2 regions of the Streptomyces sp. NPDC101132 genome follow, and region 1 is predicted to be linked to the other one. Evidence: riboswitches for the same ligand, from Rfam matches in the RefSeq annotation. Region 1 holds a riboswitch; the other holds the start of a gene.
The links. Region 1 has a riboswitch for cobalamin ahead of ACIQUR_RS01940 (DUF4430 domain-containing protein). Riboswitches for the same ligand answer to the same signal wherever they lie in the genome.
Positions count from the first base shown of each region.

Region 2: another riboswitch for cobalamin. It lies ahead of metE (5-methyltetrahydropteroyltriglutamate--homocysteine S-methyltransferase); the one in region 1 lies ahead of ACIQUR_RS01940 (DUF4430 domain-containing protein).

Region 1 is NZ_JBIVYX010000001.1:398,864-407,451, reverse strand. It holds gene ACIQUR_RS01970 (cobalamin-binding protein) at 1-694, shown strand, start outside; gene ACIQUR_RS01965 (short-chain fatty acyl-CoA regulator family protein) at 704-2,107, opposite strand; gene aceA (isocitrate lyase) at 2,483-3,772, shown strand; gene aceB (malate synthase A) at 3,887-5,479, shown strand; gene ACIQUR_RS01950 (3-hydroxybutyryl-CoA dehydrogenase) at 5,476-6,348, shown strand; gene ACIQUR_RS01945 (hypothetical protein) at 6,496-6,792, opposite strand; cobalamin riboswitch at 7,078-7,220, shown strand; gene ACIQUR_RS01940 (DUF4430 domain-containing protein) at 7,357-7,851, shown strand; gene ACIQUR_RS01935 (hypothetical protein) at 7,914-8,588, opposite strand, start outside.
Region 2 is NZ_JBIVYX010000009.1:224,396-245,917, forward strand. It holds gene xdhB (xanthine dehydrogenase molybdopterin binding subunit) at 1-31, opposite strand, end outside; gene ACIQUR_RS22215 (xanthine dehydrogenase small subunit) at 28-1,563, opposite strand; gene ACIQUR_RS22220 (lysostaphin resistance A-like protein) at 2,037-2,792, shown strand; gene ACIQUR_RS22225 (alpha/beta hydrolase) at 2,823-4,646, opposite strand; gene ACIQUR_RS22230 (cation-translocating P-type ATPase) at 4,643-7,393, opposite strand; gene ACIQUR_RS22235 (SLC13 family permease) at 7,588-8,847, shown strand; partial or broken gene ACIQUR_RS22240 (universal stress protein) at 8,853-9,326, shown strand; gene ACIQUR_RS22245 (M20 family metallopeptidase) at 9,499-10,584, shown strand; gene ACIQUR_RS22250 (glycoside hydrolase family 16 protein) at 10,690-11,628, opposite strand; gene ACIQUR_RS22255 (hypothetical protein) at 11,951-12,313, shown strand; gene ACIQUR_RS22260 (bifunctional polysaccharide deacetylase/glycosyltransferase family 2 protein) at 12,494-14,590, shown strand; gene ACIQUR_RS22265 (acyltransferase family protein) at 14,929-16,017, shown strand; gene ACIQUR_RS22270 (NAD-dependent epimerase/dehydratase family protein) at 16,188-17,252, shown strand; gene ACIQUR_RS22275 (FKBP-type peptidyl-prolyl cis-trans isomerase) at 17,302-17,709, opposite strand; gene ACIQUR_RS22280 (5'-nucleotidase) at 17,785-18,720, opposite strand; cobalamin riboswitch at 18,919-19,070, shown strand; gene metE (5-methyltetrahydropteroyltriglutamate--homocysteine S-methyltransferase) at 19,255-21,522, shown strand, end outside.

The sequences.
Region 1 (8,588 bases):
CCTGGACACGGAGGCGCTCGCCGCGCTCGCACCGGACGTCCTGCTCACCCAGGACCTGTGCGACGTCTGCGCGGTGTCCTACGAAGGCGTCTCCCGCGCGGTGCGCGTCATGGATGCCGGTCCTCGGGTCCTCAGCCTGGAACCCAAGACCCTCGACGACGTGCTCGACTGCCTGGTCACCGTAGGGGACGTGCTCGGGGTGCGGGAGCGGGCCGAGCAGCGGCGCACCGAACTGCGCGGTCGGCTCGACGAGGTCCGCCGACTCACGCGGGGCAGGGCCAGGCCCCGGGTCGTCGCCATCGAATGGCTCGACCCGCTGTGGCCCGCAGGCCACTGGGTACCGGAACAGATCACTGCGGCCGGCGGGGAACCGCTGCTGGCCGAGCCCGGCGAGCACACCCAGCCGATGACCTGGGAGGCGGTCCGCGAGGCCAGTCCGGACGTGGTGCTCGTCCTGCCGTGCGGCTTCCCGCCCGAACGGACCATGGCGGAGATCGATCTGCTCACCGCGCTGCCGGGCTGGCAGGAGCTGCCCGCTGTGAGGGCCGGGGAGGTGTGGGTGCTGGACGGCCCGGCGTACTTCAACCGACCGGGTCCCCGCGTGGTCCGCGGCGCCGAGGTGCTCGCCCACGTGCTCCACGGAGTGCGGGCGGGGGACCCCGTGACCGAGGCGGAGGCCCGGCGGCTGGGCTGAGCCCGATCCTCAGTCCCGGCCTCGCGCCACGGGGTAGGGGACGAACGTGCTGCTGTTCTCGTCGACGGTCAGGGCCCGGCCCAGGGGTGGGACGGCGCGCTGGGGGCAGTCGAGGCGTTCGCAGAGCCGGCAGCCCATGCCGATGGGGGTGGCGGTGGAGGCGTTGCCGAGGTCGAGGCCGTCGGAGTAGACGAGCCGGTGCGCGTGCCGGATCTCGCAGCCGAGCCCGATGGCGAAGGTCTTGCCGGGTTCGCCCCAGCCTCCGCGGTGGCGGGTCACGGCCCGGGCGGTCCACAGGTACCGCTGTCCGTCGGGCATGGCGGCGACCTGGACGTGGATCCGGCTGGGCGCGGCGAAGGCCTCGTAGACGTTCCACAGCGGGCAGGTGCCGCCCGCGCGGGAGAAGTGGAATCCGGTGGCGGACTGCCGCTTGGACATGTTCCCGGCCCGGTCGACCCGGACGAAGGAGAACGGGACCCCGCGCAGCCTGGGGCGTTGCAGGGTGCTCAGGCGGTGGCAGACGGTTTCGTAGCCGAGGCCGAAGTGGTCGGTGAGGCGTTCGATGTCGTAGCGGAACTCCTCGGCGGCCGTGTGGAAGGCGCGGTACGGGAGGATCAGCGCGGCGGCGAAGTAGTTGGCGATGCCGATGCGCGCCAGGCCGTGGGCGGGGGAGCCAGCCGGGAAGTCCTCCGTGGCGAGCCGGTCCAGCTCGTCGCCGTACTCCAGCAGGGCGAGTTGCGTGGCCATGCGGAACGCCTGCTGGCCGGGGCGGAGCCGGCCCGACAGGTGCAGGACCCGTGTCCCCTCGTCGTAGTGGTGCAGCCGGTCGGAGTCCGAGGCGAGCCGGATCCCGTGCTGCTCGGTGAGACGGTTCGACAGCACCCGGACGACCTCTCCGGGGCGGACACCGATCTCTCGGGCGAGGGATTCGGCGGCGAGGTCGGTGTCGTGGAGGTAGTTCTGACGCCGGTAGAAGAACTCGCGGATCTCCTCGTGCGGTGAACGGGGCGCGGCCGGGCCCCCGTCCCTGCCGTCCGCGGTGTCAGCCAGCCGCTCCGCCAGGAGCTGGCTGCGCCGCCCCAGGTCCAGGAGGACGGAGGCCACCACGGGCATCCGGGTGGCGAGCTCGGCCAGGTCGGAGGGGGAGACCCGGGCCTCGGCGACCTCGTTCGCCAGAGCCTCGCGCAGGTCCGCGACGAGGCGGCTGGTGTCGCGTTCCGAGAAGAAGCCGGGGTCCACGCCGAACGCCTCGGTCAGCCGCAGCAGGACCGGCACGGTCAGCGGACGGGAGTCGTGCTCCATCTGGTTGAGATAACTGGGCGAGATGGCCAGAACGCGCGCCAGCTCCGCCTGGCTCATCCGGCGCTCCTCACGAAGGCGCCGCAACCGCGCACCCGCGTACGTCTTGCCCACCCGGTCTCCTTCGGCCTGCTTCGGCCTCAGATTACGCATGATCCCGTCGCTGTGAACCCTTCGCAAAGTTGGCAAATGTGCTGCAGAAGATTCGCAGAAGTTGGCAGACGTACCTCATTGATGGCACTGCGTGCCGCTGTCAGAGTCTGTCGTGCGGCCCGCCGGACCCCGGCAGCCTGGCAGACATGCCGGGCCCGACTCGCGCCCTGACGTCGGGAATCCGGCCAGTCCAACCAGGCTGACCTGCAGCATTGCTCAGCTGCTCCCCAGGTGGGGTCGGCGGCCCCGCCTCAGATCAAGGCACACAGTGCCACCTCCTGTCGTAAGCGTCGGGAGGTTGGCAGACCACGCGAACCCATGGAGACGGTGACGGTCATGGCAGACACCAACAGGACGAAGGCGGCGGCCGAGCAGCTCAAGCAGCGGTGGGCCGACGACCCGCGATGGGCGGGCATCGAGCGCACCTACACCGCCGAGGACGTCGTCCGACTCTCCGGCAGCGTCCGCGAGGAGCACACCCTCGCCCGCCGCGGCGCCGAGCGGCTGTGGCGTCAGCTCCACGACCTCGACTACGTCCACGCCCTGGGCGCGCTCACCGGCGGTCAGGCCGTGCAGCAGGTCCGAGCCGGGCTCCAGGCGATCTACCTGTCCGGCTGGCAGGTCGCCGCCGACGCCAACCAGGCCGGGCACACCTACCCCGACCAGTCCCTCTACCCGGTCAACTCCGTTCCCCAGGTGGTGCGTCGGATCAACAACGCGCTGCTGCGTGCCGACCAGATCGCCACCGCCGAGGGCGGCGCCGACACGACTGACTGGCTGGCCCCGATCGTCGCGGACGCGGAGGCCGGGTTCGGCGGGCCGTTGAACGCCTTCGAGCTGACCAAGGCGATGATCGCGGCGGGTGCGGCGGGCATCCACTACGAGGACCAGCTGGCCTCCGAGAAGAAGTGCGGCCACCTCGGCGGCAAGGTCCTCGTCCCCACCTCCCAGCACATCCGCACCCTCAACGCCGCACGTCTGGCCGCCGACATCGCGGACACCCCCACCCTGATCATCGCTCGTACCGACGCCCTCGCCGCGAACCTGCTGACCAGCGACGTCGACGAGCGCGACGCGCAGTTCTGCACCGGCGAGCGCACCGCCGAGGGCTTCTACCGCGTGCAGAACGGCATGGCCCCCGTCATCGCCCGCGGCCTCGCCTACGCCCCGTACGCCGACCTCATCTGGGTCGAGACCGGCACCCCCGACCTCGCCCAGGCCCGCGAGTTCGCCGAGGCCATCCACGCGCAGTACCCCGACCAGATGCTCGCCTACAACTGCTCGCCGTCCTTCAACTGGAAGGCCGCGCTGGACGACGATCAGATCGCCAAGTTCCAGCGCGAACTCGGCGCCATGGGCTACAAGTTCCAGTTCATCACGCTGGCGGGCTTCCACTCCCTCAACCACGGCATGTTCGACCTGGCCCGCGGCTACGCCGAACACGGCATGACCGCCTACGTCGACCTCCAGGAGCGGGAGTTCGCCGCCCAGCAGCACGGCTTCACCGCGGTCAAGCACCAGCGCGAGGTCGGCACCGGCTACTTCGACCTGGTCTCCACCGCCGTCAACCCGGCCTCTTCCACCACCGCCCTCGCCGGCTCCACGGAGGCAGAGCAGTTCCACTAGGACGCTCCGCCCCCTCCCGGCCCGGCTGTGGCCGGAGGCCCGTGTTCAGCGGGAGCCGGAGGACCGTCTCCGTCCGGCTCCCGCCCCACCCTCGTCGCCTCGTCAGGAGACCGTATGACCACCACCGCCACCACGCACCGGGTCCGGGTCCTTGCGGCACCCGGCGACCGCCACGACGAGATCCTCACCCCGGAGGCGCTCGACTTCATTGCATGCCTGGACGCGGCCTTCGGCCACCGCCGCGCCGACATCCTCAAGGAGCGGCTCCGCCGCAAGGACCGCCTCGTTTCGGGCTCCCCGCTGGACTTCTCCATCGCCACCGCCGCCGTCCGCGCCGACCCCGACTGGCGCGTGGCCCCGCCCGCCCCGGGCCTGGAGGACCGCAGGGTGGAGATCACCGGCCCTCCGGACCGCCGGATGACGGTCAACGCGCTCAACTCCGGTGCCCAGGTGTGGATGGCCGACTTCGAAGACGCCACCGCCCCCACTTGGAGCAACGTCATCGGCGGCCAGCTCAACCTGCTCGACGCGATCGAGCGCCGCATCGACTTCACCACGCCCGAGGGCAAGGTGTACCGCCTCGGCGAGGACCTGGCGACCATCGTGGTCCGCCCCCGCGGCTGGCACCTCCTCGAAGAGCACCTGGAGATCGACGGACGGCCCGTCCCCGCGTCGCTCGTGGACTTCGGCCTGTACTTCTTCCACTGCGCGCAGCGTCAGATCGACGCCGGACACGGCCCGTACTTCTACCTCCCCAAGCTGGAGAACGCGGGCGAGGCCCGCCTGTGGAACGACGTCTTCGTCCTCGCCCAGGAACTCCTCGGCATCCCGCGCGGCACGATCCGCGCCACCGTACTCATCGAGACCGTCACCGCGGCCTTCGAGATGGAGGAGATCCTCCACACCCTGCGGGAGCACAGCGCCGGCCTCAACGCCGGCCGCTGGGACTACCTCTTCAGCATCATCAAGACCTTCGGCCACCGCACCGACTTCCAGCTCCCCGACCGCGCCCAGGTCACGATGACCGCCCCCTTCATGCGCGCCTACACCGAACTCCTCGTCCGCACCTGCCACAAGCGCGGCGCGCACGCCATCGGCGGCATGGCCGCGCACGTGCCGGCCAAGGACCCCGACGTCAACGCAGCGGCCCTGGCCAAGGTCCGCCTGGACAAGGAACGCGAGGCCGAGGACGGCTTCGACGGCTCCTGGGTCGCCCACCCCGCGCTCGTCCCGGTCTGCCGCGAGGTCTTCGACGCCGTCCTCGAAGGCAGGTCCCACCAGCTCGACCGGACCCGCGAGGACGTACACGTCCGAGCCGCCGACCTGCTCTCCGTCCGCCGCATCAGCGCGCCGCCCACGGCGGAAGGGGTGCGCGCCAACGTCGCCATCTCGCTCCGATACTTCGAGGCCTGGCTGCGCGGCCAGGGGGCGGTCGCCCTGTACGGGCTGATGGAGGACGCGGCCACCGCCGAGATCGCCCGCGTCCAGCTCTGGCAGTGGCTGCGCCACCGCAGGATCGACCGGGACGCCCTGCTCACCGTGATCGACGAGGAATGCACCGCGCTCACCGCGGAGCGACCGTACGCACTCGTACCGGAGGCCAGGGCCGTACTGGAGCGGGTTGCCCTGGGGCGCGACCTGCCGGCCTTCTTCACTCCCGACACGTACAGCCGTCACCTGGTCCGCCGTGCGGAGGTGCGGTCATGAGCGCCGGTATCCGCAGGGTCGGGGTCGTGGGAGGCGGGCAGATGGGCGCCGGCATCGCCGAAGTCTGTGCCCGCGCCGGACTCGACACCGTCGTCTGCGAGGCCGACGGCACCGCCGCCCGGGCGGCCCGGGAACGCGTCGCCGTCTCCCTCGAGCGCGCCGTCCAGCGGGGCAAGCTCGACCGGATCTCCGCCGAGGACGCGCTCGCCCGCCTCGTCTTCACCGGCAGCCTCGACGACCTGGCTGACCGGCAGCTCGTCATCGAGGCCGTCACCGAGAACGCTGAGGTGAAGACGGAGACGTTCGCAGCCCTGGACAAGATCGTCGAGGACCGGGGGGCGATCCTCGCGACGAACACCTCCTCCCTTCCCGTCATGCGCCTGGGCATGGCCACCGGGCGGGCCGACCGGGTCGTCGGCCTGCACTTCTTCAACCCGGTGCCCGTGCTGCCGCTGGTGGAGGTCGTCTCCTCGCTGCACACCTCCCGGGAGACCGTGGAGACGGTGGAGGCCTTCGCCCGGGAGACCCTGGGCAAGACTGCGATCCGCTCGCAGGACCGGGCCGGTTTCGTCGTCAACGCCCTCCTCGTCCCGTACTTGCTGTCGGCGATCCGGATGGCCGAGTCCGGCTTCGCCACCCCGGCGGACGTCGACGCCGGCATGGAGCTCGGCTGCGCACACCCCATGGGCCCGCTGAAGCTGGCCGACCTCATCGGCCTCGACACGGTGTCCGCCATCGCGGAGTCGCTGTACGACGAGTTCAAGGAACCCCTCTACGCTCCGCCGCCGCTGCTGATGCGGATGGTGGAGGCAGGGCTGCTGGGCCGCAAGACGGGCCGGGGGTTCCACACCTACGACCGGGACTGCTGAGGGACCCGGTGCTGCGGCCGGGCTGAGGGGCCCGGCAGCGTGTGGTGGAAGGGGTGCGGCGGAGTGGTGTCCGCCGCACCCCCTTTCTCGGCTTGCCGTCGCCACTAAGCACTGCCCTGGCGCGCGGTTGTGCAGCCGCCTTGAGAGTCAGGTGCCGGAGTTGTCGACAAGACCCACGATATCGAGGAACTCGATTTGGGGCGGGACGCCATAGATTCCCGTCACCTTGTCGATGATCTGCTCCGTGAAGAAGGAGCGGCCCTTCTCCTCGTCATCCCACACATAGAAGTTCCTTGCCCGAACACCGTCTTCATCGAGCATGAAGCTCTTGAAGCGTAGGCCGGCCATGCCTTCGAACGGTCCGCGGAGTTCGTCGGCAATCCTTGCCAGAGTTGAACGATCGAACTTGTCGGTCTGCGTGAAAGTCACGAGCACGCCGATCATCGGGCTTCCAATCGATTGGGTGAGCAGCGGTCGATCGAGTGATGCTAGCGGCGGATCCTAGTACGTACAGCCGGAAATTCCGGCAATTGGGGCGCGAGTCGGAGATGCGGCTCTACGTCGGGGATACCGACCGGGAGCCGTCGGGATTTGCGAGCATGAAGCTCATTCGAACGAGTGGGTCATTTGGCTGCATCTCGCTCGCGACCCGCCTCGGCGCGGCCGAGTCGCTCAGCGCCCTTGCCACGTAAGGCGCTTGGCTGCCGGGTGTGCGCCCCGTACGATGCCACTGCCCGGCTCCGGCCGGGTCACAACCGAATGGCTGTGCGATCGGGGGAAGCCGGTGGGAATCCGGCGCTGACCTGCAACCGTGTGTGGCGCGCTGACCTGCGCCGCGAGTCGGGATGCCCGCCGCGCGGCAGCATCCGCTTCCACTGTCACGGTCTGCAGAGCGAAGCCCGGTACCGCCGGACCACCACGTCAGCGCGCTCGTCCGCCTGCCGCCGGTGGGACGTGCCGGTCGCGGGAGCCGCATCGGCCGACCGGACCGGTCAGAAAGGCCACCCCATGCGCCTGAGCCCCGCCCGCCGCGCCGCCGTCACCACGGCCGCCCTGGGACTCGCCCTCACCGGCCTCACCACCGTCCCGGCCGTCGCCCACGCCAAGCCGGTCAACACCAACGCCCCTGTCAAGGTCAACCTCACCGTGCAGGGGCCCGGCGGGCAGCTGTTCAAGGGGAAGATCACGACCAAGGGCCACGACGTGACCACCGCCACCGGCGGCACCCACAAGTGCGACGGCACCAACGGCGGCGCCAACCCGAGCAAGGTCCCCACCCCGACCGCCGCCCTGGACGACGCCGCCCGCCTGAACTACTTCGCCTGGGACGGCACCTGGTACGCCTCGTTCGACGACTTCTCCGTCGACACGATCAAGGGTGTCAGCGGCGGCGGCTCGGCCTACTGGAACATATCCGTCAACGGCACGCCCACCCCGGTCGGCGGCTGCCAGTTCAAGCTGAACGCGGGCGACCAGGTGTCGTTCGTCTGGACGTCCTTCTGATCCGAGCAGGTGCCGCACCACGGGCGGGGGAGCAGGACGCGTACCCCCGCCCGTCGCACGTCTCAGGCGCCCCAGCGCAGTGCGATGGTGTCGCCCACGTTGATCACCTTGTTGCGGGCGGCCCCGGCAAAGGCGGAGCCGTCCACGCTCACCTTCCAGGTGTTGGGGCCGCTGTTGGCCTTGCCGTTGACGGCAGTGATGGTGCCGGTGCCGGAGGACGGCGTCACGCTGGTGACACAGCCGGCCGGGGTGGCCGCCGTGGTTGCCGCGTTCAGGACGTCGCCGAGGGTGGTGGTCGTGCCGGTCGGGGTGAAGGAGACCGAGCAGACCTTCAGGCCGCCCGCGCCGTCGTCCACGGTGAGCGCCAGCTTGGTGGCGGTGCCCGAGGTGAACGTCGACTGGGCCACCCACTGCGGGGCGCCCGGGGTGACCGGGACGGGCGGGGCGGAGGTGAAGCCGCCGCTGGCGACCGCGCGCAGCGAGTCGATCGAGGCGTAGGCGGTGGGGCTGGTGTCGGCCGGCTTGTACTTGAAGCCGCCGCCGGGGTTGTACTGGTTGGCGATGAGGAAGTCGATCGGGGTCTTGCCTGCGGTGGTGAGGAAGTCGCCGGTCTGGGGGTTGATGTCGCAGGCGTTGAGGCCGGCGACGGCCCAGCCGTTGGAGCTGGTGTTGACGCCGTACATCGAGTTGAAGGCGCCCGAGGTGGTGACGAGCTTGCTCTTGAGGAAGTTCTTCGC
Region 2 (21,522 bases), on a different contig from region 1:
GCTTCTCGGGACGCTCGGACAGTCGGCTCATGACGTCACCGCCTCGGTGGTCTGCGCGTACAGCTTCAACAGGCTCTGGCCGAGCATCGCGGAGCGGTAGCCCGCGCTGGCCCGGTGGTCGTCCATCGGGGTGCCCTCGGTGCGCAGCACCTCGGCCGCGGCGCCGACGGTCTCCGCCGACCACGGCCGGCCCTCCAGGGCCGCCTCGGCGGCCAGGGCGCGGAGGGGGGTGGCGGCGACGCCGCCGAGGCCGACGCGGGCCCTGCGGACGGTCCCGTCCTCGATGTCCAGGGCGAACGCGACGGCCACGCTGGAGATGTCGTCGAAACGCCGCTTCGCGATCTTGTGGAACGCGGTCACCGGGGCGAGCGGCAGCGGAATCCGCACGGCGCGGATCAGCTCACCGGGCCGGCGTACGCTCTGCCGGTAGCCGGTGAAGTAGTCGCCGAGCGGCACCTCGCGCTCGCCGTCGGCGCCGGCCAGCACCAGCGACGCGTCCAGCGCGAGCAGCGCCGGCGGGGCGTCGCCGATGGGCGAGCCGGTGCCGAGGTTGCCGCCCAGGGTGGCGCTGTTGCGGATCAGCCGGGACGCGAACTGGGGGAACAACTGCGCCAGCAGGGGGATGCGCCCGTCCAGACGGCGTTCGAGCTCGGTGAGCGTCAACGCCGCGCCGATCTCGACGTGTCCGGACGCGAAGCGCAGTTCCCGCAGTTCGGCCAGCCGGTCGACGGCGACCGCACAACCGGCCCGCCGGGAGCGGATGTTCACCTCCACGCCCCAGTCGGTGCTGCCCGCGACCACCACGGCCTCGGGACGCTCGGCCAGCACGCGCAGCGCCTCCGGGAGGGTGGTGGGACGCAGGAACGTGCTGCCGTCCGCGGTGTACGCGGTGGCGGCCGGTGCCGGCGGCGCCTGCTCGCGGCGCCGGGCCAGTGGGTCGTCCTCGGCGGGCTCGCCGACGGCGAACGCGGCGTCGCGGATGGGCCGGTAGCCGGTGCAGCGGCACAGGTTGCCGCTCAGCGCGTGCAGGTCGAAGCCGTTGGGGCCGTGCTCGTGATCCGTACCGCGGGCGGGGTCCGGGCTGCCGGCCGCGTCCGTGCCGCCCGCCGCGTCCGTGCCGCCCGCCGGATCCGTACCGGCGGCGGGCCCGGCGTGGGCGCAGCGGCCGGGCCGGTAGAACTCCGCGGCCATGCTGCACACGAACCCCGGCGTGCAGTAACCGCATTGGGAGCCGCCGCGCACGGCCAGCTCCTCCTGCACCGGGTGCAGCGTGGGCGGCGTACCGTCCGCACCTCCCGTGGCCAGGCCCTCCGAGGTGACGACCTCCTGGCCGTCGAGCGCCGCGGCCGGGACCAGGCAGGCGTTGACCGCCACCCAGTCCGTGGGCCTGTCCACACCCGGCCGGGCCACCAGCACCGAGCAGGCGCCGCACTCGCCCTCCGCGCAGCCCTCCTTGGCGCCGGTCAGGCCGCGCTCGCGCAGGAAGTCCAGCAGCGTGGTGTGGGGAGCGGCGGGGGCGAGGGGGGCCTGCGCCCCGTTGACCGTGATCCGCGCCGCGGTCATCGCACGACCTCTTCTCGGTGGGCGTTCGTACTGTTCGTTCTGGTCGCCATGGCAGCAGCCTTCTGTTTCGGGTGGCGCAGCTCGAGAACCCGGCGCGCGCTCGGCACGCAACGGCGCGTGCCGCGGCCGGGTGAGAGGAATCAGGAGAATTCAGGGAAAACAGAGAACACGAAAGGGCCGGGGCCCGCGATCGGGCACACCGGGAAAGGGGGGACTGCTCAGCAGCCGTGCGCTACACGGCCCGGAGTCCAGGCGGTCTCGTGAGCGGGGCGGGGCGCAGGGAAGACGACCGGCATCCGACGCCGCCCCCTTCCGTCACCTCACGAACCAGTGCGCCCGAAGCTACGTCGCGGCAGGTCCGCAGGTCAAGCCCCGCCGGGCCACGGCGCCGGGCGCGGCGGGGGGCCGGCGGGTAGCGTGGAGGCCGGGGAGGGCCGAGACGAACCGCCGGCGACGGAAGGACGGACTCCGCAGTGCCTTCCCGCGATCCGGACCACGGCACCCCGGACGCCCGCCCGCGCGGCCGGTGGCCCGGCCCCCTCGGCACCTGGCCGGCGGTCGCGCTCACCGTGGCCGTGCTCGCCGCCGCCAACGTCCTCATCCACCAGTGGTCCGGTGCGGCCGCCCTGCTGACGTCCGTCGTCGCGGCCGTCCTGCTGCTCGGCGTGCTCTTCCTGGCCGGCGGCACCCTCGCCGACGCGGGCCTGGCGCCCGGCACGCTGGGCCGCGGTGCCCGCTGGGCGCTGGCGCTGATCGGCCTGGTCGGCGCCGTCTACCTGGCCGGGGCCCTGCTGCCGGCCACCCGGACGCTGTTCGAGGACCGGCGCTACGCGGACATGGACGCGGGCCAACTGACGCTCCGCGTACTCGTGCTGGTCCCCCTCGGCACCGTCCTGCTGGAGGAGACCGCGTTCCGCGGGGTGCTGTACGGGCTGGTCGGCCGGGCGCGGGGCGCCGGGTGGGCGACGGCCGTGTCGAGCGTGCTGTTCGGGCTGTGGCACGTACTGCCGTCGCTGCGCCTGTCGACCGCGAAGCCCGCGCTGAACTCGGTGTTCGGCGACTCGGCGCCGGGGGCCGGGCTCGCGGTCGCGGGGGCGGTGCTGTTCACGGCCGCCGCGGGTGTCCTTTTCTGTGAACTGCGGCGCCGCAGCGGCAGTCTGCTGGCGCCGATGGGGCTGCACTGGGCGGTCAACGCGCTCGGCTACCTCTTCGGCTTCGTACTGCGCTGACCGCCCCCGAGGGGGGCCGGCCGGCACCGCTCAGTCCTGGGGCCGGACCAGTTCCCTCAGCCGGTCCAGGTCCTGGGGCGTGAACCCGGTGGGCCGCATGACGGCGTTCCAGCCGTCGACGTACTCGGCCTTGTACGTGTGCCCGTGGCCGTCCGGCACCCCGGTGGAGAACGGCAGGTCGGCGGTGACCTGCCAGAACGTCACGAACGGGATCCACACCATCGCTTCGAGCACGTCGCCGCCCGGCGCCTCCCCGATCCAGTCGGGTTCGGAGAGCAGCAGGTCGGGGCTCCACCAGACGATCGGGTCGGACGGGTGCATCAGGTACAGCACCCGGCTGCCGTCCCACGGCCGGTCCGCGGGCGGGATCCCGGACGCCGGCCCGTCCGTGAAGCGTACGGTCCGCCCCTCCTTGTAGACGGGCTCGATCTCGGGGCTGCCGGGCTCGCGGTGGTCGCTGAACTCCCGGAACAGGACGTTGAAGTTGGGCGGTCCGGCGAAGAGGGTGCCGGCGGTGCGGTTGCGCAGGTCGTACTCGCCGCTGAAGGCCGTCTCGCCGCCGAACGAGCCGAGGCTCTCGCCCGCCACGAACAGCCGCGGCCGCGCGTCCTGGGGCAGCCCGGACCAGACGTCGTACACCGCGTCGAAGAGCTCGCGGCCGGCCTCGCGCGCCTTGGACTGGTCCACGAGGTACGACAGCCACGACGGCAGGTACGAGTACTGCATCGCGACGGTGGCCGCGTCGCCGCCGCCCAGGTACTCGAACGTGTCCACCGCCGCCGGGTCGACCCAGCCGCTCCCGGTGGTGGTCATGACCAGCAGGTTCGCCCGGTCGAAGCCGCCCGCCCGCCGGAGGTCGGCGACGGCCCGCTCCGCCCGGTCCTCCGCGCTGCCCGCCGTGTCCAGGCCGGCGTAGGCGCGTACGGGCTCGCGGGCCGTGCGGTGCGTGAACGCGCTGATGTCCGCGGCGGTCGGGCCGCTGCCGGTGAAGGCCCGGCCCTGGCGGCCCAGCGTGTCCCACGGGATGAGCGAGCCGGGGCCGCCGGAGCGCAGGGTGGAGGTGGGCTGGTGCACGCCCTCCGGCGTCTCGGTGTCGCGCAGCGAGAAGGCCTCGTTGGCGGCGTTGACGAAGCCGCCGAGCAGCACGCCGCTGAACACGGACCAGGCCAGACCCGCCACCACGAGCCAGCCGACCACCCGGGTGGCCTTCGGACCGATCCAGCGCCCGAGGAGGCCGACGACCCCGTGGTACGCGCGCCGGAGCCCGCGTCCCGCGCACAGCAGCAGCCAGAAGACCAGCAGGGCGATGAACGGGCAGGCGACGGCGGCCGGGACGCTGAAGTCGGTGACGCCCATGAGCGTGCGGATCTCCCGCTGCCAGTACTGGCCGAACCCGAAGGCGAGCCCGAACAGCACGACGGCGGTGACGACCAGGACCTGCCACGACCGGTGCGAGGCGGGCCGCGCCTCCCGGTCGGCGAACGCGCGCCACACGTACGCGGCGACGACGCCCAGCCCGTACCCGATGGCCCCGCTGATGCCGCAGATCAGGCCCTGGAGGACGCCGCCGCGGGGGAGCAGCGAGGGGGTGAACGACAGGCAGGCCAGCAGCAGGGCGCCCCAGCAGCCGGGCAGCGTGAGGCTGGTCCACCGGCGGCGCCTCCGGGAGGGCGAGGGCGCGGCCTCCCCGGCGGGCGCCGGTCCTCCGGGGCGCGTCCGCTCTCCGGGACGCTCATGGGGACGCTCTTCGCGACGCTCCGGGGGACGCTCTTCGGGACGCGCCGGTCCGCCCGGGCGCGCGGGTTCCTCCGGAGGCTCCGGCTCGTCGGGAGGCTTCGGCCGGTCGGCGATCATCGTGTCCCCCCGGCCCGCCCGGCCCGCCCGGCCTGCCCGGCCCGCCTGGCCAGCCACTTGCCCAGCTCCCACAGCACCAGCAGCACCAGCGCGGCGAGCACGGCCCAGCCGAACTGCCGGGCGTCGATCCTGGTCGTCCCGAGCAGGTTCCGGAAGCCGTCCAGCTGCGTCACCAGCACGGCGAGCGCCAGCTGGGCCAGCGCCACCCAGTTCATCTGCCGGCTGTCGAAGGTGGCGGGGGTCAGCACCGACTCCGTCTCGCTTCGGCACTCGAACGCCGCCACGATCAGGCAGAGCGAGAACGCCGTGAACGCGATGGACTGGCCGGTCCCCACCCCGTCGAACAGCTCCTCGCCGAGCTTCACGAGCCCCAGCAGCAGGATGGTGACCGCGAGCCCGGCGAGGCCCACCGTGACCAGGACCGGACGGGTGAGCACCGACTCCCCGCGGGGGCGCGGTCTGCGGCGCATCAGCCCGGGGCTCTCCCGGTCGAAGCCGAGCGCGAAGCCGAAGGACGCGTTCACCACGAAGTGGATCCACAGCACCTGCGGCGGCGTGAAGGGCTCGCCGGCCGCGATGTCGAAGACGGTGGCGCCGAGGAAGGTGAGCACGAACGTCACCAGCAGGAGCAGGACGAAGCGGATGTACTTGGTGAGGTTGTCGTAGATCCTGCGGCCCTGCCGCACGGCGTACACGATGGTCGCGAAGTTGTCGTCGGACAGGATCATGCGGCCCGCGTTCTTCGCGACGTCCGTGCCGCTGCCCATGGCGATCCCGATGTCAGCGGCCTTGATGGCCGGGGCGTCGTTGACGCCGTCCCCGGTCATCGCCACGACCTCGCCCTTCTTCTTCAGCGTCTCGGCGAGCATCACCTTGTGCTCCGGCGCGACGCGCCCCACCACGCCGATGCCGTCGATCCGGGCGAGCTGCTCCTCCTCGCTCATCGCGGCGAACTCGGCGCCCAGGACCGCCTCGCCGGGGATCCCGAGCTGACGGGCGATGGCCGCGCCGGTGGTGACGTCGTCCCCGGTGACCATCCGGACCCGGATGTGTGCCGCCTGGGCGCCCGCCACGGCGTCCTTCGCCTCCTCGCGGGGCGGGTCGACCATGCCGACGAGGCTGGTCACCCGCAGGTCGGTGACGTATCCGAGCAGGTCGCCCGCCGGGTCGAACGCGGCCGGGTCGAGGTCCCGGGTGGCGGCGGCCATCACCCGGCGGCCCTCGCCGCCCATCCGCTCCGTCTGCGCGTCGGCCCGCTCGGCCAGGGCCGCGTCCCACGGGACGGTCTCCCCGGCCGCCAGGGCGGTCGCCGCCCGTGCCGTCACCGCCGGGACCGCGCCCTTCACGAAGCACCGGACGACCTCCCGGCCGTCGGCGCCCGCCGCGGAGTGGAAGGTGGCCATCAGCTTGTAGCCCGGGTCGAACGGCAGCGTGGCGAGCCGGGGGAGGCGCTCCCTGGTGGCGTCGGCGTCCAGGCCGGCCTTGTGCCCGAGGACCAGGAGCGCCGCCTCGGTGGGGTCGCCCACCGGCACGCCGTCCACCAGCTTGGCGTCGTTGGTGACGAGGTACGGCAGGACCGCCTCCTCCACGCCGGCCGCGGTCCCCGCCGCGTGGTGGACCCGGCCCTCCAGCCCGTAGCCCGTGCCGGAGACCGTGTACCGGTCGGTGGGCGTCACCACCTCGACGACGGTCACCTGGTTCATCGTCAGGGTGCCCGTCTTGTCGGAGTTGATGGCCGAGGTGAAGGCCAGCGTCTCGACCGACGGCAGCTCCTTCACGATCGCGTTCCGCTCGGCCAGGTTGAGGCTGCCGACGGACAGGATCGCCTGGGTCACGGTCGGCAGCGCCTCGGGGATCGCCGCGATCGCCAGCGACACGGCGCTGACGAACAGCGCGTCCCACGCCTGGTCCCGCTGCCGCCCCAGGGCGAACATCACGATCATGGTCAGGCCGGCCGCCGCGGTGATCCACAGCGTCAGGGTGTTGAGCTCCCGGGTGAGCGGCGGCACCTCCTTCTCGGTGGCCGCCAGCATCCCGGAGATCTTGCCGAGTTCGGTGTCGGCACCGGTCGCGGTGACGACCAGCACGCCGCTGCCGTGCGTGACCGGCGTGTTCATGAACGCCATGTTGGTGCGGTCCCCGGGCGTCGGCAGCGGACCGGCCAGCGCGCCGGTGTCCTTGGCGGCGGGCACGCTCTCGCCGGTGAGCGCCGACTCGTCGATCTGCAGGGCACTGGCCTCGACGATCCGGCCGTCCGCGCCCACCTGGTCCCCGGCCGAGATCAGCACGATGTCGCCGACGACCAGCTGCTCGGCCGGGATCTCGGCCTCCACGCCCTGCCTGCGGACCCTCGCCGTGGCCTTGAGCATCGACTGGAGCGCGTTCATCGCGCTCTCCGCCTTGCCCTCCTGACGCAGGCCCACGACCGCGTTCAGCAGCGTCAGGACGACGAGCAGGACCGCCGTCGTCCACTCCTGGATGAGCAGCGAGACGATCGCGGCCGCCACGAGCACCAGTTGCATGTAGCTGCGGTACTGGGCGAGGAAGCGGCGCCAGGCCGGGACCCGCCGCTCCGCGGGGAGCGCGTTCGGACCGTGCGCCCTCAGCAGTTCCGCGGCCCGGTCCGCCGACAGGCCGGCCCCGGGATCGACACCGAACGCGCCGAGGACCTCGGCGGGCGTCCGCGCGTACCAGTCGTCCCCCGCGGCCCCGTGCGCCCCTCCCAGGGCAACAGACCGTTCCGTCATGGTCCCGCCTCCGATCCGTGGCCTGTTCATTGTCGGCGCGCCCGCCCGACTTCGCCTGCCGGAGCGGGGCGGCCCCGCCGCGCCCACGGCGGGACCCGCACCAGGTCAGCGCGGTGGAGCGGCGGGGCGCCGGGTACCGTGCGGGGTGACGGAGCACAGGCGGACCGGCCGCCGAGACGCGGAAGGACCCCACCCTGAACACCCAGCTCGCGGAGGCGCTGTCCGCGGCCCTGCTCGTCCTCGTCCTGGTCTGCGCCGTCGTCCGGCCCTTCGGCTGGCCCGAGGCCGTGACCGCGGTCCCGGCCGCCGCCCTGCTCGTCGTCACCGGCGCCGTCTCCGCCGACGAGGCGCTGGCCGAGGCCGAGCGCCTCGGACCGGTGACCGGCTTCCTCGCCGCCGTACTGGTCCTCGCCAAGCTCTGCGACGACGAGGGGCTGTTCCAGGCGTGCGGGGCGTGGATGGCGCGTACGGCCGCGGCCCGGCCGCGCCGGCTGCTGGCCCAGGTGTTCCTGGCCGCGTCGGCGATCACGGCGGTGCTGAGCCTCGACGCCACGGTGGTGCTGCTCACCCCGGTGGTGTTCGCCACCGCCGCCCGGATCGGCGCCCGTCCCAAACCGCACGTGTACGCCTGCACCCACCTGTCGAACACGGCGTCCCTGCTGCTGCCGGTCTCCAACCTGACCAACCTGCTGGCCTTCGCGGCCAGCGGCCTGAGCTTCACCCGGTTCGCCGCCCTGATGGCCCTGCCGTGGGCGGCCGCCATCGGCGTCGAGTACCTGGTCTTCCGCCGCTTCTTCGCCGCCGACCTCGACGCCGGGGCGGAGGCGCCCGCCGCCGTCGAACCGCCGCCGCTGCCGCTGTTCGCCCTCGTCACCGTGGGCTGCACGCTGGCCGGCTTCGTCCTGACCTCGGCGGTCGGCGTCGACCCGGCGTGGGCCGCCCTGGCCGGCGCGACGGCCCTCGCCGTACGCGCCCTGGTGCGGCGGCGCACCACCCCGCGGGCCCTGCTGGGCGCCGCCTCCGTGCCGTTCCTGGCCTTCGTCCTGGCGCTGGGGATCGTGGTGCGGGCCGTGGTCGACAACGGGCTCGACGACGTGCTGGGGCGGGTGGTCCCGGACGGCACGGGGCTGCCCGAACTGTTCGCGCTGGCCGCGCTGGCCGCCGTACTCGCCAACGTGATCAACAACCTGCCGGCGGTCCTGGTCCTGCTCCCGCTGACGGCCCCACTGGGGCCCGGAGCCGTCCTCGCCGTCCTGCTGGGCGTCAACATCGGCCCCAACCTCACCTACGCGGGCTCCCTGGCGACCCTCCTGTGGCGCCGCATCGTCCACGCGCACGACAGTGAGGTGGAACTGAAGGAGTTCACCCGGCTCGGCCTGTACGCGGTGCCGGCCGCCCTGGCCGCGGCGGTGCCCGCACTGTGGGTCTCGCTGGCCGTCATCGGAGGAGGCTGACGCCCGTGCGCGTGGTGGTCTGGATCGCCGAGGGCACCTGGCCCGCCTGTGTGGACGCCGCCCGCGCCCACGCCCCGGCGGACGCCGCGATCGTCCTGCTGCACGTCACCCCGGCCGGCGTACCGGGCGCCGCGCACGGTGCCTTCGCCGGCCTGCTGGGCCGGGGCCACCCGCCGGAGGACCGCCCGCCGGAGGACCGCCCGGCCGGGGGCTGGGGGAGTGATCCGGGCACCCGTATGGAACGCCTCGCCACCGCCGCGGCGGAGCGGCTCCTGGGCGACGCGGCCGCCCGCCTGGGCCGCCCCTGTACGCGCCGCGAACGCACCGGCCGCGTCGAACGCGAGGTGCTCGCCGAGGCCGAGGCGGCCGGTCTGCTTGTCCTGGCCCGCGACGGCGACCGCACCCACCCCGGGCCGCACGGCATCGGCCCGGCCGCCCGGCACGTCCTCGACCACGCCCCGTGCCCGGTCCTGCTGGTCTGACCGGACCCCGCGCCCGTCCGCCGCGGCCCGGCTCCGCCCCCGATCGGCCGGTCAGGCCCTAGCGTGGAGGTCATCCCGACCCGGAGGACCCGCCGTGCCGACTGACCGAGGACCCCACCACCCGTGGGCGGACCACGTGTCCGTCCCCGCCCTGCCCCGGCTCGACGCCATGCTCGCCGACCTCGAAGAACTGGTGACCTGCGAGTCGTACTCCGCGGACCACACCGCGGTGGCCCGCAGCGCGCACGTCGTCGCCGAACAGGGCACCCGGCTCCTCGGCGGGCAGCCCCACACGCTCGTGGTCGACGGCGTCACCCACGTCCGGTGGACCTTCGGCCCGCCCCGCGTCCTGCTGGTGGGCCACCACGACACCGTCTGGCCGATCGGCTCGCTCACCACCCACCCGTGGTCGGTGGAGGACGGCGTGGCCCGCGGCCCCGGCGTCTTCGACATGAAGGCCGGCCTGGTCCAGATGTTCCACGCCCTGGCCTCCCTGCCCTCGCTCGACGGGGTGTGCGTCCTGGTCACCGGCGACGAGGAGGTCGGCTCGGGCACCTCCCGCCACCTCGTCGAGGACCTGGCGAGGCAGTGCGCGGCGGCCTTCGTGCTGGAGCCGTCCGGACCGGGCGGAGCGCTCAAGACGAGCCGCAAGGGCGTCTCCTTCTACGGGGTCACGGTCCTCGGCCGGGCCGCGCACGCCGGCCTGGAACCCGAGAAGGGCATCAACGCCGCCACCGAACTCGCCCACCAGATCCTGGCGTTGCGGCAGATCGCCGACACGGTGAACGAGCACACCGGACCTGGGACGACGGTCACCCCGACGCTCGCCTCGGCCGGCAGCACGGCCAACACCGTCCCCGCCCGCGCCGACCTCAGCGTGGACGTACGCGTCCCCGGCGCCGCCGCCCAGGACACCACCGACCGCCTGATCCGCGCCCTGCGCCCGCACGACCCGCGGGCGAGCCTGCGCATCACCGGCGGCCCGAACCGCCCGCCCCTGGAAACCACCGCCTCCGAAAAGCTCTTCGCCCTGGCCGAGGACATCGCCGCCCGCCTGGGCATGGCTCCGCTGGGCCACGCCGCCGCGGTCGGCGGCGGCTCCGACGGCAACTACACCGCCGGCGTCGGCTGCCCCACCCTCGACGGCCTGGGCGCCGTGGGCGACGGCGCCCACGCCGACCACGAACACGTCCTCACCGCCACGATGCCCCCCAGATCCCGCCTCCTGGCCCACCTCGTCGGAGCCCTGCAATAGACCGGACCTGACGATGCGTAAATGGATCGGGGTGGTGAATGACGGTGCGTCTTCTGGCCTTTTATCGGGGGAAGTTGAACGAGAGCGAAAAGGGATCTTGGGGGTTCAGGACTTCGGGAGGGTGTTGATGTGGTGGGTGCCCGCGGAGTAGAAGGCGTTCACCGTGTTCTTGATTTCCGCGTGGGAAACCGCCTCGTCGGCCTTGTAGTAGAACCAGTTGACCTTCATGTCCCAGGTGCGCGGGCCGCCGGTGAACGGGAGGTCGATGAACCAGCTGCTGAAATGGACGTCCATCTTCTCGCGCGGCACGTACTTGCCGGAGCTGGTGAACAGGTCCTTCCCGTCCAGGGAGTAGGTGACCTTGCCGTCCATGGCGGTGATCATCAGGATGTGCCAGCCCCGGAGGCGCTTCCTCAGGGTGTGGCTGACGCGGTCCGGCGGATCGGCCTTGTACCAGCTGACGTTGTCGAGCTGCGGCCCCACCGAGCCCCAGCCGCCGTTCGGCAGGTACTCGCAGTCCAGTTCGCTGTAGTTCGCCGAGGAGTCCGCGGGCGAGATCGGGAAGAAGGTCTGGACGACGTGGTCGCCGTCGCGGCCGCTCGTCGGCGCGTCGCTGAAGTGCACGCGGGCGGCGAAGGTCCCGGTGAAGAGGTTCCGGCCGGTGCTCTGCACCTCGACCTGGCTCGTGCCCCCGGCGGTGCCGTCGGTGGAGGCGCGCAGCCGCAGGACGCGGCCGCCCTGGGCCGTCGGGTCCGCGGGGAAGCCGGCCCCGCCGGACCAGGTGTCCTTGATGCCCGGGCCGCCCCCGCCCGTGCGCACCTCCCAGCCGTTGGCGGCGAAGGCCGGGTCGTCGGCGCCGTCGTAGTGGAAGTCGTCGAACATCGTTCCGGGCGGTCCGGCCGGGGTCGGCGGGGTGCTCGGGGCCGGCGCGGCGGCGTCGTCACCGCCCGGGGCGCCGGAGCACGCGGCGAGCACGCACAGCAGGGCGGGCAGCGCGAGCGCGCTCCACGCGCGGCGGCGAGAGGTGCGGCGGGGCAGGCTCACACGGGCTCCTTGGGGCGCAGAGGCGGTTTCCGAACACGCCCGTTTTTCATAAAGATCGAATAGCGGGGAGATGATCGCGGATCCGATGATCGCGGTCACGTGAGGCGTCATCTTAAGGGTCCGGGAGGTATTCGCCGCCACCCTCCCGTGCGCGAGCGGAACTACCCTCCGGTACGAGAATTCGGCATTTCGATCCGATTACGACGGCCGGGCAGATCGCGCCAAATCCAGACAACGGGTCCAAGTCGAATCCGGCCGGTGCACTAGCGTTCGCCCTGCGATCCCGCGGTCCACGTACCCTGCACTGAAAGGCCCTCGCAAGGTGCGCCAAGATTTCAATTTCTTCGAACGCGGATCGGCGTACCAGGCACAGCCCGACACCCCGGGGCCGGGCCCCGAGGAACCCGCTCCCGCGCCCGTGTTCGTCGACCAGTCGGGCACCCGCGGCCGCCTGCTACGGGGCTTCGGCTGGCCCGTCTCCCTGATCGGCGCGGTCCTGGCGGTCGCCATGGGCAGCAGCCTGGTCGGCGTACAGGCCGACGCCCCCGCGATGGGCGTCCCGGAGCAGCCCACCTGGGCCCCCGCCCCGGCCACACCCCTGCCGTCGCCGGCGCGCACCCGCCCGTCAGCGCCGTCCGCGTCGCCGTCGCGGTCCGCGTCCTCGCATCCGTCCGCCTCCTCCTGACCCACGAAGCCCGGAGCACGACGGTCCGACCACCCCCGGGACGACGACCTCCACCCCCGGCACCCCGCCGGCCCCCGCACCACCGATCGCCCGCACCACCCATCTCCAGGAGCGTCATTGTCCCGCCACCAGCGCCGCCGGCAGTCCCTGCTGAGGCCGCGCCGACTGGCCGCGCCACCGCTGCGCTTCTTCATGCCGCTGTCCCTGCTGGCCTGCCTGCTCGCGCTGCTCGTCCTGCGCGGCCTCGCCACCAACGAGGCGTTCCACGACGACCGGATCGCCATCTCGGTCGACAAGTTCAGCGTTCCGCACAACCTGCTCAAGGGCGGCCCGGTCATCGACGCGCGCGGCAGCCGCAACGAGCACCCCGTGAGCTACCGGATCCCCGACCGCACCGCCGTACTGAGCTTCGACGACGGCCCCTCGCCGAAGTGGACCCCGAAGATCCTCAAGATCCTCGCGGACCGCGGCGTCCGCGCGGACTTCTTCGTCACCGGCGCCATGACCACCCGCGAGCCCGACCTCATCCGGCAGATCGTCGCCGGCGGCCACGAACTCGGCGTGCACACCTTCACCCACCCCGACCTCGTCTACCAGTCCCACGCCCGGATCAGCTGGGAGCTCGCCCAGACGCAGCTGGCCCTCGCCGGCGTGGCCGGCGTGCACAGCGCCCTGTTCCGCCCGCCGTACTCCTCCGACGCCACGGCGCTGGACGACTGGAACTACCCGGTGATCAAGTACGTCGGCGCCCGCGGCTACCTCACCGCGTTCGTCGACCGCGACACCGACGACTGGAAGCGCCCCGGCGTCGAGAAGATCGTCAAGGCCGCGATGCCCACCCGGCCGGGCGCGGGTGCGCTGATCCTGCTCCACGACGCGGGCGGCGACCGCACCCAGACCCTCACCGCGCTCGGCCAGATCATCGACCGGCTCCAGGCGCAGGGCTACCGCTTCACCACCATCTCCGACGCGCTCGGCGCCTCCAGCGCCACCGTGCCGGTGCAGGGCTTCCAGCTGTGGGCGGGCAAGGGCTACCTCTGGGCCACCCAGTTCGCCGTGCTCACCCTGCCCGTGCTGGTCGGGCTGCTGGCCGTGGTCGGCTTCCTCAACTTCGGCCGGTTCGCGCTGATGCTGGTCCTCGCACCGGTCCACGCCCGCCGCGCCAAGCGCCGCGACGCCTGGGGCCCGCCCGTCACCCGGCCCGTCACCGTGCTCGTACCCGCGTACAACGAGCGCGAGTGCATAGCCAACACCCTCAACTCCCTCGCCGCCGGCGACCACCCGATCGAGGTGATCGTCATCGACGACGGCTCCACGGACGGCACCGCCGACATCGTCGAGGCCATGGCCCTGCCCTTCGTCCGGCTGATCCGCAAGACCAACGGCGGCAAGTCCAGCGCGCTCAACGCCGGCATCGCGGCCGCCTCGTACGACATCATCGTGATGATGGACGGCGACACCGTCTTCGAACCGTCCACCGTCCGCGAGCTGATCCAGCCCTTCGGAGACCCGGCCATCGGCGCGGTCGCGGGCAACGCCAAGGTCGGCAACCGCGACAGCCTCATCGGCGCCTGGCAGCACATCGAGTACGTCCTCGGCCACAACCTGGACCGCCGGATGTACGACATGCTGGGCGTCATCCCCACCATCCCCGGCGCGGTCGGCGCCTTCCGCAAGGAAGCCCTCCGGCAGGCCGGCGGCATGAGCGACGACACCCTCGCCGAGGACACCGACATCACCATCGCGGTGCTCTGCGAAGGCTGGCGGATCGTCTACGCCGAGCACGCCCGGGCCTGGACCGAGGCACCCGCCAGCCTCCAGCAGCTCTGGTCCCAGCGGTACCGCTGGAGCTACGGCAGCATGCAGGCGATGTGGAAGCACCGCCGCGCGGTGACCTCCGACGGGCCGGCCCGCCGCTTCGGACGGCTCGGACTGCCGCTCATCGTGCTCTTCGGCGTGGTCGCCCCGCTGCTGGCACCGCTGGTCGACCTGTTCCTGCTGTACGGCGTGTTCTTCGGGGACGCCGAGCTCACCCTCCTCAGCTGGGGCGGCTTCATCCTGCTCCAGGGCGCGCTGTCCTGGTACGCCTTCCGGCTCGACCGCGAGAAGCCCTGGCACCTGATCAGCCTGCCGATCCAGCAGATGGTCTACCGGCAGCTGATGTACGTCGTCCTGCTGCAGTCCGCGATCACGGCGATGACCGGCGGCCGCCTGCGCTGGCAGAAGCTCCGGCGCACCGGCGAGGTCGCCGCCGCACCGGTGGAGGCCCGACCGTGACCGCACCCCAGCACTCCGGACGCAACCAGGACACCCTCAGGCTCAGGGTTCCGCCCGTACCGCGACCGCAGCCGGAGGCCCCGACCCGGCAGACGGCGTACGAGGGGTGGCCCGAGCCTTGGCCGTCGCCCGCGCCCGCTCCCGCCTCCGCGCCCGCTCCCGCCTCCGCGCCCGCGGCCGAAGCGGGATCCGGACCGTGGCGGGGCGCTCCCGGTACGCCCGGCACTCCCGGCACTCCCGGGGCGGCCGACGCACCGGAGGCACCCGGGGCGCGGCCCCTGCCCGCCCGCGGCCGTGACCGCTACCTGGACCTCCTCCGTGCCCTGGCACTCGGCCGCGTGGTGCTTTACCACAACTTCGGCTGGGCCTGGCTGCCCCTGGTCTTCCCGTCGATGGGCGTGATGTTCGCCCTCGCCGGCTCCCTGATGGCCCGCTCCCTCAGCCGCCCCGCCCTCGGCGTGATCCGCGGCCGGCTGCGCCGCCTGCTGCCCCCGATGTGGCTGTTCGGCGCCATCCTGATCACCCTCCAGATCCTCGACGGCTGGGGCCCCGACTCCGAGGGCCACCCCACCTGGTGGTGGGCCAAGCTGTCCTTCTGGGTCCTGCCGCTGAGCACCCCGCCGTACGCGGACGGCCTGACCGGCTTCCACCTGGTGGAGCCGACGTGGGCCGCGCAGATCGTCGTACCGCTCTGGTACCTCCGCGCCTACCTCTGGTACGTCCTGTTCTCCCCGCTGCTGCTCCGGGCCCTGCGACGGCTCCCGTGGGTGACGCTGTGCACGCCGCTGGCCCTGACGGTCGTGATGCACACCTTCTTCCCCGACCAGGAGTTCGTCTACTACCGGGTCTGGGAGACCGCGAGCGACTTCGCGATGTTCGGCTCCTGCTGGATCCTCGGCATGGCGCACCAGGAGGGTCTGCTCAAGAAGATCCCGCAGTACGTGCTGCCGTCCGTCGCGCCGCTCGTGATGGTGGCCGGCTTCTGGTACCTCCAGACCCGGCCGGTCGACCCGACCGTGCCGACCGACATCGAGGCCTGGCCGATCGCCCAGTCGCTGTGGTCCCTCGGCTTCGTCGCCCTCCTGCTCCACATCAGCCCGTACTGGGAGCGTTGGCCCGGCCCGCTGGAACGCTGGAACGGCCTGATCACCTTCCTGAACGCGCGCGCCGTCAGCGTCTACCTCTGGCACCAGACCGCGCTCGTGGCGGCCATCCCGCTGATCGACCCCCTGTGGAGCGTCCCCTTCGTCTACGAGCACTTCCGGTGGCTGCTGGCCAGCCAGTGGTTCACGCTGCTGGTGGCCGTGCCGCTGGCCGGGCTGCTCGTGCTGACCTTCGGCTGGATCGAGGACGTGGCCGCCAGGCGGCCGCCCCGCCTCCTGCCGTACCCGCGCCGCCAACGCGGCAGACGCCGCGCAGCCGGCTGACGGGGCGCAGGCACCCCGTACCCGACGCCCGGCACCCCCGCACCCGCACCCCCGGCACCCCCGCACCCGCCCCCCGGCACCCCGTACCCCTGGTGCCGGGCGGCCCCCGGGCGTAGGCTCCGGCGACCCGCGCGGCAGGCGTGCGGGCGCGGCCGAGGGACGGTGGGGGCATGGACGGCACGCGGGGCACGGCCGGGGGCCCGGTGCTGGTGACCGGCGGCACCGGCTTCGTCGGCAGCCATCTGGTCCAGGCGCTGCTGGAGCGCGGCTACCGCGTCCACGCCACGGTCCGGTCGCTGCGGGACGCCGCGAAGGTGCGCCCCCTGCACGAGATGGCCGGCCGCTTCCCCGGCCGGCTGGAGCTGTTCGAGGCGGACCTGATGGTGGCGGGCTCCTTCGACCGGGCGATGGACGGGTGCCGGGTCGTCTTCCACGTCGCCTCGCCCTTCCTGATGCCCGAACAGATCAAGGACGCCCTGAAGGACGTGGTGGAGCCGGCGCTGACCGGCACCCGCAACGTCCTGGCCGGCATCGAGCGGACCCCCACGGTCGAGCGCCTCGTCTTCACCTCCACCGTCGGCGCGATCTTCGGGGACTACGCCGACGTCCTGGACATGGACGGCCGCACGCTCTCCGAGCGCTACGTCAACACCACCAGCACCGTCGAGAACAACCCGTACCACTACGCCAAGACCGCCGCCGAGCAGACCGCGTGGGAGGCGGCGCGCGCCCAGGACCGCTGGCGCATGGTGTCCGTCAACCCCGGCCTGGTCCTCGGGCCCTCGCTCACCCCCGCCTCGGCATCCGGCAGCCTCTTCCTCGTGGACGAGCTGTTCAAGGGCTGGTTCTGCTACGGCGCACCCGACTTCTCCTTCACCGTCGTGGACGTCAGGGACGTGGCCGCGGCCCACATCGCCGCCGCCGAGCAGCCCGGCGCGCACGGCCGGTACATCCTGGCCCGGCCGGAGATGGTGTCGTTCCGCGAGATGGCCCGGGCCCTGCTGGCCGTGCGCCCCAGGGACCCACGCCTGCCCCGGTGGGGCCTGCCGCACTGGCCGGTACGGCTCCTGGGACCGGCCTTCGGCCTCACGCAGGACTACATCCGCAAGCACCTCGGGATCAGGTTCGCGGTCGACAACCGCAGGAGCACCGAGGAACTCGGCATCACCTACCGCCCCTGGCAGGAGACCCTTGTCGACCACCACCACGCCTGGACCGGGCGCCGCGCGGCGTGAGCCCGGAGCACGGCCGCGCGGCCCGCGCAGCCGGCCGGCGGAGCGGGCCTCACGCGCCGCTGCTCCACCCGCCCGTGCCCGAGTACGAGTCGACCAGGTCCACCACGAACACCAGCGTCGAGCCGGCCGGGATCAGCGGTGAGGGCGACTGGTTCCCGTAGCCGAGCCGCGGCGGAACGACGATCTCGCGCCGGCCGCCGACCCGCATCCCCTTCACCCCCCGGTCCCAGCCCTTGATGACCCGGCCGCTGCCCAGCGCGAACTTGAACGGCTCGCCCCGGTCCCAGGAGGCGTCGAACTCCTGCCCGGTCTCGAAGGTCACCCCGACGTAGTGGACCTTGACCACCATGCCCGGCTTCACCTCGGGCCCGTCCCCGACGACCAGGTCCCGGACGGTCAGCTCGGCCGGAGCCGCACCCTCCGGAACCACGACCTCCGGCTTCTCCAGCGCACCCATTGCAGCCCCATCACTCGCCGTCGACAGTCCCGGCACGGACCGGGCGGACACCCGGACACCCCGTGCCCCGGATGATCACGGTACCGGCGCGTTCACGATGCCGAACGGCACGTGGACGCTCGGGGTGGCCGGCGCCGTGCCGTTCAGGTGCGCGACCTGGTCGTCGAAGAAGATGTGCGGGTCGAGCGCGCGCATCACGGCCGCCTTGTCGACGCCGCCGAGGAAGAAGGCGTCGTTCACCCGGAGTCCCCACTGCCTCAGGCTCCGCACCGCCCGTTCGTGCGCGGGGGCGTCCCGCGCGGTGACCAGGGACACCCGCAGCCGGGGCCGGTACGCCGGGACCGCGCGCCGCTCCTCCTCCTCGCGGCGCTGGATCCGGTTGACGCCCGCGAGGAACTCCCGCAGGGGGCCCGGGTCGTGCGGGGTGGTCGCGTTGAGCACCTCGTGCGCGCGGAACTCGTCGATGCCCGCCGACTGGTAGATCCGCTCGGAGGAGTCGTCCGCCAGGACGCCGTCGAAGTCGAAGGCGATCCGCAGCTCCCGGTCGGCGTCGTCGTCGACCCGCTCCGTCCTGAGCACGTGCCCCGCCGGCAGCCCGTCGGCCATCGCCGCACGGACGTCGGCACCGTCGGCCGACAGGAACAACGACATGTTCAGGGCCGGCATGAACCGGTGCGACGGCCGGCCCTGCCGGAAGACCGCCCGGCTGATGGGCAGACCGTGCGCCGCGATGGAACGCATCACCCGCAGCCCGGTGTCGGGGTCGTTGCGCGACAGGATGATGACCTCGACCAGCGGATCGGACGGATCCGCGAGGTCGTTCAGCGACAGCAGGCGCCGCACGAAGGGGAAGGCCACGCCCTTGCCCAGGACGTCGTCCGCATGGGCCTCCTGGCAGGCCCGGTACGCGTCCTCACCCCGCTCCCGGAACACCGCGTCGCACTCGGTGAGGTCGAACAGGGCACTGGAGGCGATCCCCACGACGAGGCGGTCGGACAGGTCGTACTTCATCACGCCCCCCGCCGGCACACGTGCAACACCGAGGGGGTTATCACCCGTTCGAGCCGGCCGAAAACGCGTACCCCCCCCGCCGGGGCGGCGGCCCTGGCACGCGTCCGCATGCCGGACGGGGGTCGTCACCCGGCAGGCGTCCGGCATACGCTGGCCGGTGCAGCTGGTTCGCCCCGTCCGCCAGGCGGGATGCGTCGCAAGAGGGAACCCGGTGGGAATCCGGGACTGCCCCGCAGCGGTGAGCGGGAACGACCGCCGTCATACGCACTGGGACCGCGAGGTCCTGGGAAGCGACGGCCAGTAGGTGCCCGCCTCTTCGGAGGCCGGCGTGCCCGCGAGTCCGAAGACCTGCCCGTTGCCCGTGCCGGCCCGAGCCGTGCGCGGATGTCCCGGTGACCTCGTGGGCGGGTCGGCGTACACAGCAGACGGTCGACCGCGCGTGCCGCGCGGGTCGTGGCCGTCCGCTCCTCGTACCCCTTCGCGCCTCCGGGGCCCATCGGGATCTCAGGGATTCATCTCGCGAAGGAGATCTCCGTGACCACCAAGTCCGCAGCCGCGGCAGCAGGCGCCACCGTCCACGGCTACCCCCGCCAGGGCCCGAACCGTGAGCTCAAGAAGGCGATCGAGGGCTACTGGAAGGGCCGCGTCACCGCCGACGCACTCCGCACCACCGCCGCGGACCTGCGCAGCGCCAACTGGCAGCAGCTCGCCTCCGCCGGCATCACCGAAGTGCCCACGGGCGACTTCTCGTACTACGACCACGTCCTGGACACCACCGTCATGGTCGGCGCGATCCCCGCACGCCACCGGGCCGCCGTCGCCGCCGACACCCTCGGCGGCTACTTCGCCATGGCACGCGGGACCCAGGACGTGCCGCCGCTGGAGATGACCAAGTGGTTCGACACCAACTACCACTACCTGGTCCCCGAACTCGGCCCGGACACCGTCTTCACCGCCGACCCCGCCAAGCAGGTCGCCGAGCTCCGCGAGGCCCTCACCCTCGGCCACACCGCCCGTCCCGTCCTCGTCGGCCCCGTCACCTACCTGCTGCTCGCCAAGCCCGCACCCGGCGCGGCAGCCGACTTCCGGCCGCTGACCCTGCTCGACCGGCTCCTGCCCGTGTACGCGGAGGTCCTCACCGCCCTCCGCGCCGCCGGCGCCGAGTGGGTGCAACTGGACGAGCCCGCCCTCGTCCAGGACCGCACCCCGGCCGAACTCAACGCGGCCGCCCGCGCCTACCGCGAACTCGGCGCCCTCACCGACCGGCCCAGGCTGCTCGTCGCGTCCTACTTCGACCGGCTCGGCGAGGCCCTGCCCGTCCTGGCCAAGGCACCCGTGGAGGGACTGGCGCTCGACTTCACCGGCCCGGCCGCCGCCAACCTCGACGACCTCGCGGCCGTCGGCGGACTGCCCGGAAAGCGGCTGGTCGCAGGGGTCGTGAACGGCCGCAACATCTGGGTCGACGACCTGGGGAAGTCCCTGACCACCCTCGGCACCCTGCTCGGCCTCGCCGACCGGGTCGACGTGGCAGCCTCCTGCTCCCTCCTGCACGTCCCGCTCGACGCCGCCGCCGAGAAGGACGCCGACCCGCAGATCCGGCGCTGGCTGGCCTTCGCCCGGCAGAAGGCCGCCGAGATCGCCACCCTGGCCAGGGGACTCACCTCCGGCACCGCATCGGTGGCGGGCGAACTGTCCGCCAACCGCGCCGTCCTGGCCTCCCGGGCCGCGTCCCCCCTCACCCACGACCCCGCCGTCCGCGCCCGCGCGGCGGCCGTCACGGAGGCCGACCGGCAGCGCTCCCAGCCCTACCCCGAACGTGCCGCCGCCCAGCGCGCCCACCTGCGTCTGCCACTGCTGCCGACCACCACGATCGGATCCTTCCCGCAGACCGACGAGCTCCGGGCGGCCCGTGCCGACCTGCGGGCCGGACGCATCGACACCGCCGGCTACGAGGCGCGCATCAAGGGCGAGATCGAGGAGGTGATCTCCTTCCAGGAGAAGACCGGCCTCGACGTCCTGGTGCACGGAGAACCCGAACGCAACGACATGGTCCAGTACTTCGCCGAGCAGCTCACCGGCTACCTCGCCACGCAGCACGGCTGGGTCCAGTCCTACGGCACCCGCTACGTGCGCCCCCCGGTCCTGGCGGGCGACATCTCCCGCCCCGAGCCGATGACCGTCCGCTGGACCTCGTACGCCCAGTCCCTGACGGCCAAGCCGGTCAAGGGAATGCTGACCGGCCCCGTCACCATGCTCGCCTGGTCCTTCGTACGCGACGACCAGCCCCTCGGCGACACCGCACGCCAGGTCGCGCTCGCCCTGCGCGACGAGGTCGCCGACCTGGAGAGCGCGGGTGTCCGGGTCATCCAGGTCGACGAGCCCGCCCTGCGCGAGACCCTCCCCCTGCGCACCGCCGACCACGCCGGCTACCTGGCCTGGGCCACCGAGGCCTTCCGGCTCACCACCAGCGGGGTCCGGCCGGACACCCAGATCCACACGCACATGTGCTACGCCGAGTTCGGCGACGTCGTCGCCGCCATCGACGACCTCGACGCCGACGTCATCAGCCTCGAAGCCGCCCGCTCGCACATGCAGGTCGCCCGCGAACTCGCCGCCCACGGCTACCCGCGCGAAGCCGGCCCCGGCATCTGGGACATCCACTCCCCGCGCGTCCCCGGCACCCGGGAAGCGGCCGGCCTGCTGCGCACCGGCCTCGACGCCATCCCGGCCGGGCGGCTGTGGGTCAACCCCGACTGCGGACTGAAGACCCGCGGCTGGGCCGAGACCCGCGCCTCCCTGGAG